Regions from separate parts of the Caldanaerobius polysaccharolyticus DSM 13641 genome, predicted to be linked through region 4. Evidence: riboswitches for the same ligand, from Rfam matches in the RefSeq annotation. Region 4 holds a riboswitch; each other region holds the start of a gene.
What was found. A riboswitch is a leader RNA that binds a small molecule or an ion and turns the genes downstream of it on or off. The one in region 4 is predicted to bind cyclic di-AMP.

Region 1 (3,094 bases), on a different contig from region 4:
CGGTTAAGATCTATACAAAAGACGGTATTTCAGAGAATGGTCAGCCTGTGCCTTTAAAGTGGGAAATGATCAGTGGTTCAATGAACTGCAGCAATATCAATGATCCTGATATAAAAGTGGTTCTCCCTGAAGAGGCTAAAAATGCCAGAGAATTAACTATACCTGATTTGCCTTAAAAATGGCAAAATACAGCCCGGGCTTTTATTACAGCATAATTTCTACCATGTCCTTTATCGATATACTGCCTAAGTCCACGTTGCAGGTATAGGCGTAGGCTTCTACCCCTTTGGACGTAGCCAGCCTTAGAGCGGCACCGAATTCAGGGTCGGTCCTGTCGTTGGGCGTAAAGTGTTTTATGTCATCCATCTGAATTACGAAGATTATAGCTGCTCTCATGCCTTTTTCCTTTATTTTGATGAGTTCATTTACGTGCTTTACCCCTCTTTGGGTAGGCGCATCGGGGAACATAGCTACGCCGTTTTCTTCGAGGGTAACCCCTTTGACCTCCATGTAGCAGATGTCTTTACCTTTTCTCAGCATGATGTCAAGGCGGCTATCCCCGTACACCTTCTCCCGCTGAATATCATCGTAAACGGCGAATGCGTCCATCCTTTTTTGAAGGAGAGCCTCGTACACCAGCTTATTGGGTATGCTTGAATCTATCGAAATCAGCCTGTGGCTTTTCTTTACATAGCAGAGCTCGTAAGGGGTTTTCCTACCCGGCCTTTGCCTTATTTCAATGTAAACTTCAGCGCCGGGGATAAAAAGCTCTTTGCACCTTCCCGAGTTGGGCACGTGGACAAGGGTTGTGCTGCCATTTACGTCTACATTGGCTTCAAAGCGATTTAATCTTTTTATAAACGTGGCTTTTATAATAGGATTTGGTATCTCCATTTTAATCCTCCTAAAACCTTTCATTAACCATTATACTACTACCACAAAAAATTTAAAAAGGAATGCTTATCTGCATTCCTTTTTAAATTATAGCATAATCTTCCATTAGGTAATTTTGAAGTACGGTTTTTAAGTTGAGGACATCATCCATATCGTACATGCCTTTTTTACCTGCGATAAACCGTATAGCTTTCTTAGCGCCTTCTGCAAAGGCCTCTCTACTAAATGATTGATGCGTTAACTCCACCATATCATTTTCTCCGGCAAATATCACTTTATGCACTCCTACTATACCGCCTGCTCTAATTGAAGAAATCCCTATTTCATTATCCTCGCGTTTGTGTACCATGCTTCTATCGTATATAAAGTTTCTTTCTTTGATTTTTCTAGCCTTTAAAATACTATCGGCAATCTTAATTGCGGTACCTGATGGTGAATCTTTCTTATTCCTATGGTGGGCCTCTGAAATTTCCACATCGTAATCAAATAGCAGGCTGGAAACCAATTCACTTACAAATTTTACTACATTTACACCCAATGTAATATTTGGAGCCATTACAACTCCTATTTTATATTGCTTAACTATTGATTCTATCCTTTGTTCCTGCGATTTTGTAAAACCCGTTGTTCCTATAACCATATTTACTTTATGTTTTGCAAATACCTCCATATTGTGAACGCACGCGTCAGGAGTGGAAAAATCCACCGCCACATCAGGTTTATATAATTTCAGATTATCTGATAGTTTATCTGATCCCATAACGAGTATTCCTGTATCTCTTGTATTTAACAGTTCACCAAGGTCTTTACCTTCTTTTTCGCTGCCTGGTGAGCATAGCGCCATTACTAATTTTAAATCTTTGGATTTTAATAGATTTTTTGCAATAACTGACCCAGTTTTTCCTAATCCAACCATACATACCTTTATCAATATCATACCCCCTTTAAAATTACTTAATTTTCGCGAAGGTTTCGCGTTATATCGTTATATTTTCAAAGGATTTCCCCTCGCTTTTGCTCGGTTTTATAAAGGGAATCCTATGAAAACCAAGTTTAGATAGTTATCTTTGTTTTGCTCTTATGCAGAAACCGAGGAACAGAAAACCCCAATAGGTGTTATCCTCTAAAGTGCTTTGAAAATATTTTAGAATAGCATAAATAAAACCATGGAGTGATCCATGGTTCATTCACCATATAATATCAGATCATCTCCCTTTCAACGCTTACGAGGTTAGCTGACGGGCTCGGACTGAAAGGTTGCCCTATCCCTTTACGGGAATACGCCCCAAACAATGGTTCCCCCGTTTCCCTTGCGGAAATTCAGCGTAAATTTATTATTTATTTCAACTCTCATCTGACTACAATGATGTCAATCTCTCTTTATAGTATATATCTTTTTGACAACAATGTCAAGTCTAACAGCGTTTGCTTCGCTCTTGTTATTGATATTGTGTTTTTCTATAATTCTATTAAGTGGACTTTTGTCAATATAGAAAGGGGAGAGACGCTATGGACTGCAAAGGTAAGGAAAGGATAATGCTGTGGGATAATGGCGTACCGGGGGCAATGGGGTTTGAGTTAGAAGATCGTCCTCATCTGGTTCCTTATTTGATCCACACTGATAGGCCAGTAGGAGCTGTCATCGTTTTTCCAGGGGGAGGATATGTAAAGAGGGCTGAACACGAAGGAGAGCCGGTGGCCAAGTGGATAAACTCCATAGGCTTACATTCATTTGTTTTAAATTACAGGGTAAGCCCGTATAAATACCCATATATATTAATGGATGCCAAGAGGGCCGTTAGAAAGGTAAGGTATCATTCAGCTGAGTGGAACATAGATCCCCACAAGATATGCGTGCTGGGCTTTTCCGCAGGAGGGCATCTGGCGTCATCAGTAGGAACTCATTACGACTGTGGAGATATAAATGCCGCCGATCCGGTGGAGAGGATAAGTTGCAGACCAGATGCCATGGTGTTATGCTACCCTGTTATAACTTTTGAAGAGCACACCCATAGGGGCTCTATGGAGGCATTTTTAGGGGAAAATCCTTCGGAGGAATTGAAGAGGTGCTTTTCCAACGAGCTAAAAGTAACGAAAGATACTCCTCCTGCGTTTATATGGCATACGGCTGATGATCAAGGGGTTCCGGTGGAGAACAGCGTGCTTTTTGCTATGGCCTTGCGCCGCCATAAAGTGCCTT
Region 2 (3,094 bases), 420 kb from region 4:
ACAAGCATACAAGTCCTTCTTCAATAAACCCTGATAGCGGAAGCAATAGCAGTAAAGAAACCACGCCTCCAGAGTCCCCAGGTCCCCAAGAGAACCCAAATCCTTCTAATCCCCAAAGCGGTAACCAAAATCAAAACCAACCCGGTGACAACAACACCGCAACTCCTCCTTCTGGCACAGGAGAACAGAACGGTAACAGCACCACATCTCCTGGGCAGAGCGGCCAAAACCAGGGAGAAAACAATAACAACAGCCCAACGATGCAAGACAATACTTCAGGTACTCATAAATCCCCTGCAACCAATCTTCAGGATATGATTAATGGGCTGTTTAAAGGCAAAAAAGGCCAGTAAAAGAAGGACATATCAGATGTCCTCTCTTCTGCCCTCTCCTTTAATTTTATCTGAGGTATGTGAATACCATTCTGCCTATCCTTGCCGCTATAGGTTGAGACCACAGCCACGAGTTCGTGGTGCTGTCGTCAAAATAGAACAGAGCACCTTTGGTAGGATCACTGCCATGAAGTGCATCATACGCTGCCTTTTTAGCCTCATCAGATGCCGGCTTATTGATCCAACCATTGGCTACAGGTGTAAATTGATAATATCCGTCAGTTTTCTCATATATCACATCAGGTATGGTGTCAGGAAATCGATAATCTTTGACTCTGTTTATAACTACAGCCCCTACGCCTACTTTAGCCTCATAAGGCTCTCCATCTGCCTCTGCCGTTATCAATCTCGCCAATAAATCCAAATCGCTTAACGTATAAGAGATAACGCCTCTGTATACAGATCCTCTGGATGCCTCCTGATAGCTACCGCTATTTGATGAGGTTCCTGTCGTCGAACCTGAACCTGGTATGTTGAGCTGTTGTCCAGGGTATATGTAATCGCCCCATATACCATTGGCCTTGCGCAGAGAATAAACCGATACTCCGTACCTTTTGGCTATAAGGTACAAGGTATCACCGCTTTTCACCGTATACACAATCGAAGGAACATATAAAACCTGCCCTGGATAAATCCATGTGTCAGTGAGGTTATTATCCCTCATAATAGCTGAAGCCGTGGTGTTAAAAAGTTTCCCTATTGTGTAAAGGGAATCTCCCGGTACAACCTTATAAGTGCCGGAATAAGCGGTCTGAGATAAGGCAAAGGATAGGGCTAACGCCGCCACAAATGCTGTGGCCTTTTTTGACTTGAACATATGCCTTCTTCCTCCTCTTTCGCCTCCGAGGTTAGTTGCCGGGTTCGGGTTGAGGTTACCCTACTCGAATCCTCGAGATTCACCCCTGAAAAAATCCCCCCGTACTCCTTTAAGGAGATTCGGCTTAATATATTGTTAATAAATTTGTAATATGTTTAATATAATATTAACAAATAACAAAAGGTAAATCTATATTAATTTGATGGAAATGTAGGCATATAAAGCCTGTATTTCCATCATCTTTGGCAAATAAAAAAGAGGGCTTTAACCTCTGCTTTCAATATCTATGCCCTCTCTCATCAATAGCTCTGCTGTTACGCCATTGCCCCTAATTAAGTTCCCTGTAAAAGTGCCATCGTAAACGCTTCCCCATCCGCAAGATGGGCTTTTTGCTTTTAGCACAGCCTTTTTTGCCCGTACCGCTTTTGCCAGTTTCAACACTTCATACGCTCCTCGCACAAAGTTTTCCGTAACATCCCTTCCATCGGAAGTTATAACTCTAGCTCGGCGATCCAGCACATCACATCCTGTACCCCCGCAAATCTCCGAAGGACATCGGGGAGTAGAAAGTCCCCCCAGTTGCTCAGGGCATACCGGTATGGCCTTTCCCTCTTTTATGAGTTTATACACCTTCTCATCAATACAGCCTTTGCCATCATACCTGGTGTTAAGCCCAGCAAGGCATGCGCTAACGATTAACACCCTATCACCTCTCTTTAAGCTCGACAACGGTAACTCCGTCTCCGCCCTCTCCGTACCTGCCTGGACGAAAAGACCGTACATGGTTGTTGGTCTTTAAGTACTGCCTTACCCCGCTTTTTAATACCCCTGTGCCTATTCCATGGATAACTGTCACCAAGCTTAAATTGGCGAGATATGCGTCGTCGATGTATTTATCTAATTCCATAAGTGCCTCTTCAAGGTTTTTACCCCTTAAATCTATATTAGATGATATATACATGGATTTCTGCGCTACCATTTTCCCTATTGCTGATTTCTTTGAAACAACATTTGAAGGCTTTTGCTTTCTTACATCCCTTATAGGGACATTTACCTTCATGACCCCCAGCTGCACCAATACTTCATCGCCGTTAACCGACTGAACGATCCCACGGTTGTTGAGGCTTACTACCAGGACTTCGTCCCCCGGCTTTATGTCTTCTGGTATTACCTGCTCGTACTGTGGCTTTTCCTCTTCAGGAAGCACCATATCAAGCATTTTATTTATTTTGTCCTTTGCCGTCTCTATGTCCTTCATTCGCTGGCGGATGTCCCCTTCTTTCATTTCCTTCCTCAAATCCTTGAGCAGCAAGTCGGCTTCCCTGCGCACATTAACTAGCAATTGCGAAGCTTCTCTTTTGGCTTCATTTATCTTCTTTTTGTACTCCAGTTTTAGCTGTTGTATCCTTTCCTCGTATTCCTGCTTTAAATTATCCAGTTGCAGTCTCAATGCCTCAGCTTCTTTTCTTTCTTCTTCCGCCATGTTCCGCTTTCTTTCCAGATCCACCACTAAGTCCTCAAACTTTATGCTCTCTTCACTTAGAAAACCCCTGGCATCCTCTATTATGCTCTCATCAAGCCCCAGCCTGCGGGATATCTCAAAGGCGTTGCTTTTCCCAGGCACCCCTATTAAAAGTCTATAAGTGGGCCTCAACGTCTCCACATCAAATTCTACCGATGCATTTTCTGCAAAATCCTTTGTAAGCGCATATGCCTTGAGTTCGCTGTAGTGAGTTGTTGCAATAGTTATCGCTCCTTTTGTGTGCACCCTATCCAGAATAGCCATGGCCAAAGACGCCCCTTCAGCGGGGTCAGTTCCTGCTCCCAACTCGTCAAACAAGGCAAGGGAGTTGTCATCCACCTCATTTAGTATTTCCACTATATT
Region 3 (3,094 bases), 780 kb from region 4:
ACGATAGTGCCATCTTTTTTGCATACAGCTACATTTTGACCGTCTTTCACCGTTCCCCTCTCCACACGGCCTATGCATATCCTGCCGATGTAGTTATCGTATTCTAAAGTTGTAACCAACAGCTGCATAGGCGCATCCACTACTCCTTCCGGAGCAGGTATATATTCCAGTATGGCATCAAAGAGGGGCTTTAAATCCGAAGAATTTTCATCCATGGTCCTTTTTGCAATCCCTTCTCGCGCAGATGCATACACCACAGGAAAATCAATCTGCTCGTCATTGGCCCCCAACTCAATAAATAGGTCAAGGACTTCATCAACGACCTGTTCTACTCTCGCATCAGGTCTGTCTATCTTGTTTATCACCACAATAGGTTTCAGGTTTAATCCCAATGCTTTTCTCAGCACAAACCTTGTCTGGGGCATAGGCCCTTCAAAGGCATCTACCAACAAAAGTACCCCGTCCACCATTTTCAGGACCCTCTCTACTTCGCCGCCAAAGTCAGCATGCCCCGGGGTATCCACTATATTTATAGTAACGTCGTTGTACTTAACAGCCGTATTTTTTGCCAGTATGGTTATGCCTCTTTCTCTTTCCAGTGCATTGGAGTCCAATACCCTCTCCTCGACCTTTTGATTAGCCCTAAATATGCCGCTTTGCTTTAACATACCGTCTACCAGGGTGGTTTTACCGTGATCCACATGAGCTATTATTGCAATATTTCTGACATCATTTCTTACAACTTTCTGCATCAACTTACCCCTTTCCAGTAAATAAAAAAAGGATACACGTTGTACCCATCACTTTATATAAATTATATCATATTTTTAAATACGCTGCAAAAGTGCTCCAACCCCGTTGTCCAATCTACTCGCTCAAACATCGCCTGGCAGTCACATATGTGTCGCTGTAGTAGCCTTCCAGTTTGCTGATGATTACGCCTCTGCGCGATGAGGAACTGTGTATAAACTGATTGTCGCCTATGTAAATCCCTACATGGGTTATATTCCTACCTCCACTTGTCGCGAAAAACACTAGATCTCCGGGCTCCAAATCATCCTTAGAAACATACACGCCGTAGTTGCCCTGGTCGCTTGCCACCCTTGGCAGCGTTATACCGAAGTGTTTATATACATAGGAGGTAAACCCTGAACAATCAAAACCCGATGGCGACGTTCCACCGTAAACGTACCTCGTTCCTAAAAACTGTTTCGCGTATTCTACTACGCTCTGGCCATTCAATCTGCTTTCAAAACCCCTGGAAGAAATACCGTTCAAAGAAATATAATCACCATATACCCAGCCCGTCCGGCCATCTGCCAGTACGACATTATACCAGCCGTTTTTCTGACCCTTGACAGAAACAGGCTGGCCTTTTTTTAACGTAGCGATTACTTTGGCGTTTATGCTGCCATCGTTTCTCAGGTTTACACCGTCACTTGTGATATAAGCCCTTTTCATATCCGCTTCTCTAGAAACAATGACAGTAGGTTGTACCTTTATGTACTTGCTGTATACCCATCCCTCTTTGCCATTGGACAGCCTTACTCTATACCAATTACCAGTCAGTTTTACGCATACGACTCGGTCATTCTTATTAAGAGAAGTTATGACTTTCGACGCAAGACTTGCCTCACTTCTCACATTGACTCCATCCCCAGTAATAATCCCAAGGCTATCCGCGTATACACGTTTTATAGAAAAAGGAGCAAAAAGTACAAAGCCCATTATCAGCGCTCCGTAAAAAAATCTTTTGTAAATCCTATTCATTTTTTTCTCCTTCCTTTAGCCTCCGGGGTTAGCTGACGGACTCGGAAAAGGAATAACCCTACCACAGCACACTTTCGCTATGGATTAGCCCCTGACAATGGTTTCCCCGTACCTTGCGGATTCGGCTGATTTTTTAAAATCCCAGAACATCACCTATTATTATCACGTGCATCCTGTTCTCCGGCTGTTTGCCAATTATAACTGTGCAATTGCTAATATCTTCCGGACTACAATTAAACCTCCTGGCATTCATTACTGCCGCTACTTCTCTACACCTCTTTATACCCTCTTCTACATCCTTTACGACTTTATTTATCCCTGCCACCACTATGACCTTTTTTGGCCCATATATCATAGCAGCAACTCTGTTGCCGTTGCCATCTAAATTTACAAGATGTCCATCTAAAGTTATGGCATTGGTACCTGTGACAAAGACATCTGCCAAAAGAGAATTTCGCTTGGCTTCCTCTATTTCCTGGCTAGATGCCCCTTCTCTGTACCTGTCGTACAGCTTGTATTTACTGGACCTGAATTCGCCTATTAAGTCCAGTTCATTAAGAGTCATAGAACCGCCCAAACCTATGGTACTGCCTTCTGGTATCAAATCCAGTACCTTTTTGCGAGCGCTGTCAATATCCTTTACATAATAGCCTTTTATATTGTTTTTCTCCAATGACTTTATGGCGTTACTTGCCATAAACTCATAATACCACAATCTGAAATCGTTCAATCTTTTCCCCCCTTTCTATCACCTTGCATCCAGCATCGTTGTTACTATTGAATATAATTCTACATTTAAGTAAAAAATCCTCTATAAATATTAATAAAATATTTATAAATTATTAATAAAGTAAAAAAGCAAAAAAATAGTGAGCTCTTAAGCTCACAGAAGGTTTACGCACACCTTGTATTTTTTCAACACGCTGCCGTCTACGTCGTACTCGTATACAAGGGCACCCCATTTTTCCACTTTAAACTCACATGCACAGTCTCTGCAAAAGTACATCTTTTTACCTATCTTCCCTATATTTGTACTTTTGCAGTGTGGACACTTCATATTCTTCACCTCGCTACTTGAAGCGCTACTCTATATAACTATTTTACCCTTTTTTTGTAATAATTATAATCAACCGCCTAGCGGGTAAATTTCAGCCTTAACCTAAACTTACCTATTATTATATCATCAAAATGCATATCTTCAAGACTTTTTACTCATTTTTTTGACTCTTCTACAATATTTTTTAATCTGTTGAAACTAAACCCGCGTTAAAATATAATTAAAGATATAATTAAATAAATAAGACAAAACCAGAGGAGCGATATA
Region 4 (3,094 bases):
CATCCTCTAGTATTTTCATATGATGAGATACCGTAGGCTGACTTAAACCTAAATTTTCTGTTATATCACATACGCACATTTCGCCCGAATATAGCATTTTAAGGATTTTAAGCCTGTTTTCATCAGCCAGCGCTTTAAATTTATTCGCCAGTTCTTTTATATTACCACCACCTATATAGATACATTTAAATTTATCTATATATTATATAAAAAAATAAAAGCTGTCAAGCTAAAAACGAGCAATCGAACAATTGCCTGATATAACTACATTTCCTCAATACGGCGAGATAGCTTTTCAAATTTGCAAAGAGACGTGTAGCCGCATTTTTTGATATAATCTATGCCTTTATCAAACATATAGCCTACGTGTTCAGGATAGTGGGCATCTGAGTTTAAAATAACAGGAACGCCGTATTTTGAAAGTATCTCCAGAAATACCTGCGACGGGTACATCTCACCTACAGGCTTTCTAAGCCCTGCCGTGCTCACCTCTACACACTGCCCATTTTCAGCTATGACCTTTGCAGCGTCTTCGTAGAGTTCTGTTATATCCTCCCAAGGCTTGTACCCAAAAACCTTAATGACATCAGGATGCCCGAGAAAGCTGAATATCCTGCTCTTAGCAGCTTGTTTTAATATCTCAAAATATCTCTTATAGGCATCATAAACGTCTTTATCCTCCCAATCTCTTGGGTCCAGGTCGATTCCCCAATCCCCCAACCAATGAATAGAGCCAATGACGTAATCAAAAGGATACTGCTTAACAAATTGCCTGATTTCTTCCTCTTTCTCCGGTATATAATCCAGCTCAATGCCTAATTTTACCGAAAATCCTCGATGTTTAGCCTTTTCAATGAGGCCTATATACTCTTCTATATCCTCTCCGCCGTGCTTCTCAACCCAGCTGCCTCTATAGCCATCAGTGCATATAAGGTGATACGCCTGTTTAAACCTGTACCCGTGCTCTGAAAACCCTATTTCTGCCACATTCCTGCTTTGACCATGCCGGACAAATTCGCTTAGCCATTCTATAGTATAAGGCCCGTTTTCAAGGTGTACATGGTAATCCCAATAATGCATTTACATTCCTCCAATTCAGCTTTTTTATTCTTAAATTATATCATATTCAGACATCTTCCCACCGTATTTTGTAACATTAATTTAACATAAAAATCCCCCTGAAAATTTGACTTTTTAAATACATTTGTAATATAATTTTAATATACTTAATAATTAATTAATAAATAGCCTAATCCATATTCTATATGGAGCGGGGGATAAACCTTGGGGTGAATCCACTTCGCAAAAATTTCGAAGTGGTAGGGTTTGCTCTTTACCGAACCCGTCAACTAACCTCGCAGGCTAAAAGAGAAAGGATGGTTACATTGAACACAAGAAAAATCGTGGCATCTGCGCTGATCGCCTACACGCTGATGCAAACACCTTCTGCTTTTGCCGCCAGCCTTCTGCGCTACGGTAGCAGTGGACAAGCTGTGGTAACCTTACAAAAAGAGCTGAAAAGCCTAGGATACTTCAACAGCAGTATTGACGGCATATTCGGTCCCCTCACTTTAAACGCTGTAAAAAGATTTCAAAGCAGCAACGGCCTTACCGCTGACGGCATCGTAGGCCCTGCTACATACCAGCGCATTCAACTGCTGCTAAACGGCAGAAACGCCCTGGCATCCAGAGGGAGTATAAACAGGACATCGCCTGGGGTAACCTTATCCACTACAACTCTTAAAATAGGCTCGAGAGGCGATGCCGTAAAGAACCTGCAACAAAGTCTCAGCAGATTGGGCTATAGCACAGGGGGAATAGACGGCATATTTGGGCCAGCCACAGAAAAGGCCGTAAGGGCCTTTCAGGCTAGACATAATTTAACTGTAGACGGCATTGCTGGACCCCAAACCATCAGCGCTATAAATAAAGCCTTATCCAATTCAGCTTTATCGTCCAGGGGCTCCTACGAAAGGCCTACATCAAACACCAGCGTGGTGGACATAGCCAAGCAGTACCTGGGCACCCCGTATGTGTACGGAGGCACATCTCCAGCAGGGTTTGATTGCTCAGGCTTTGTACAATACGTATTTAAACAGGCTGGCATATCCATAGAGAGGACAGCTAGTGCCCAATACTCTGGGGGTACATATGTGAGCAGCAATGATTTGATGCCAGGTGACATAGTGTTTTTCTCTACATCCGGAGGTAATCCTACTCACGAAGGCATTTACATCGGAAACAACCAGCTTATACATATGAGCAGCTCCAAACAAAAGGCGGTAATATCTGACTTCAGCGGCTGGTTCAGACAATACTATATAGGCGCTAGGAGGTATTAACTAAAACAAAGGCTATCGGGATGTATCCCGATAGCCTTTTATGCCCCATGAGCTTTTAAAACTTCCTCTCCAGAAAACCCCAGAAATTGCCTCCAAACAGTTTTTCCACGTCCCGCCTTACTTCCTGGGACTCAATAGCCCACCCTGTTCTGGCGAGGTCCGTGTACTTGTCTACAAGAACATCCGCTATGATCTTTCTTGAGTGTTCCCACTTGTAGATCAGCTGGTCCAGCACTCTGGCATCAGAATGCTGAGGTATGAAGCTCACCCCTAAAAGCTCACACCTCATGCGGGTTATCTCGTCCACAAGGCTGGGGTTATTTAAAAACCACCAGCAGCCGAAGGGCATAAGGTTTCTGAATTTGCGTGCAGCTACGGCCAGCTCGTGCTGGTTTTCTCTGGACAGCAACGTCACCATGAATTTATTGTGGGGATAGCGAGAGCATAGGTATTCCACCGCCCTGACATCAGCCCTTCCAACCCCATCACCGGCATCTTTGAGCCCAGGATTTAATTGTCTCTTTACGCCTATCATAAGTGCAAAGGGCTTGTTTAGCTCGCCAGCTACAGGCAGCACGCATTCCTCTATAATGCGACTTCTAGGAGAATCCTCAGGATACGCAAAATCCCATGGCAGCGATACCGCCATGTACACAGCTTCAATTCTGTCCATCCACTCCCTCAAAAACTTACGTATTTGTCCTGCGGTGTCACCGCTAAAATCCTCCGACACCTCATAGCCCCACTGCCTT

Region 1: linked by a shared signal. The riboswitch ahead of dapB (4-hydroxy-tetrahydrodipicolinate reductase) and the one ahead of CALPO_RS14620 (C40 family peptidase) in region 4 are both predicted to bind cyclic di-AMP.
Region 2: linked by a shared signal. The riboswitch ahead of CALPO_RS0103890 (LysM peptidoglycan-binding domain-containing protein) and the one ahead of CALPO_RS14620 (C40 family peptidase) in region 4 are both predicted to bind cyclic di-AMP.
Region 3: linked by a shared signal. The riboswitch ahead of CALPO_RS0102180 (C40 family peptidase) and the one ahead of CALPO_RS14620 (C40 family peptidase) in region 4 are both predicted to bind cyclic di-AMP.

Annotation. Positions count from the first base shown of each region.
Region 1 covers NZ_KE386495.1:697,968-701,061, forward strand. The annotation lists gene CALPO_RS0109895 (DUF6612 family protein) at 1-176, shown strand, start outside; gene sfsA (DNA/RNA nuclease SfsA) at 205-894, opposite strand; gene dapB (4-hydroxy-tetrahydrodipicolinate reductase) at 977-1,825, opposite strand; cyclic di-AMP (ydaO/yuaA leader) riboswitch at 2,100-2,230, opposite strand; gene CALPO_RS0109910 (alpha/beta hydrolase) at 2,404-3,094, shown strand, end outside.
Region 2 covers NZ_KE386494.1:605,470-608,563, forward strand. The annotation lists gene CALPO_RS13195 (PBP1A family penicillin-binding protein) at 1-353, shown strand, start outside; gene CALPO_RS0103890 (LysM peptidoglycan-binding domain-containing protein) at 400-1,209, opposite strand; cyclic di-AMP (ydaO/yuaA leader) riboswitch at 1,215-1,344, opposite strand; gene CALPO_RS0103895 (DUF523 domain-containing protein) at 1,474-1,911, opposite strand; gene CALPO_RS0103900 (endonuclease MutS2) at 1,916-3,094, opposite strand, start outside.
Region 3 covers NZ_KE386494.1:247,555-250,648, forward strand. The annotation lists gene typA (translational GTPase TypA) at 1-752, opposite strand, end outside; gene CALPO_RS0102180 (C40 family peptidase) at 868-1,770, opposite strand; cyclic di-AMP (ydaO/yuaA leader) riboswitch at 1,773-1,907, opposite strand; gene CALPO_RS0102185 (lactate utilization protein) at 1,904-2,500, opposite strand; gene CALPO_RS14740 (hypothetical protein) at 2,654-2,827, opposite strand.
Region 4 covers NZ_KE386494.1:1,023,176-1,026,269, forward strand. The annotation lists gene CALPO_RS0105880 (ArsR/SmtB family transcription factor) at 1-199, opposite strand, end outside; gene CALPO_RS0105885 (histidinol-phosphatase) at 265-1,080, opposite strand; cyclic di-AMP (ydaO/yuaA leader) riboswitch at 1,237-1,380, shown strand; gene CALPO_RS14620 (C40 family peptidase) at 1,386-2,342, shown strand; gene CALPO_RS0105895 (glucuronate isomerase) at 2,398-3,094, opposite strand, start outside.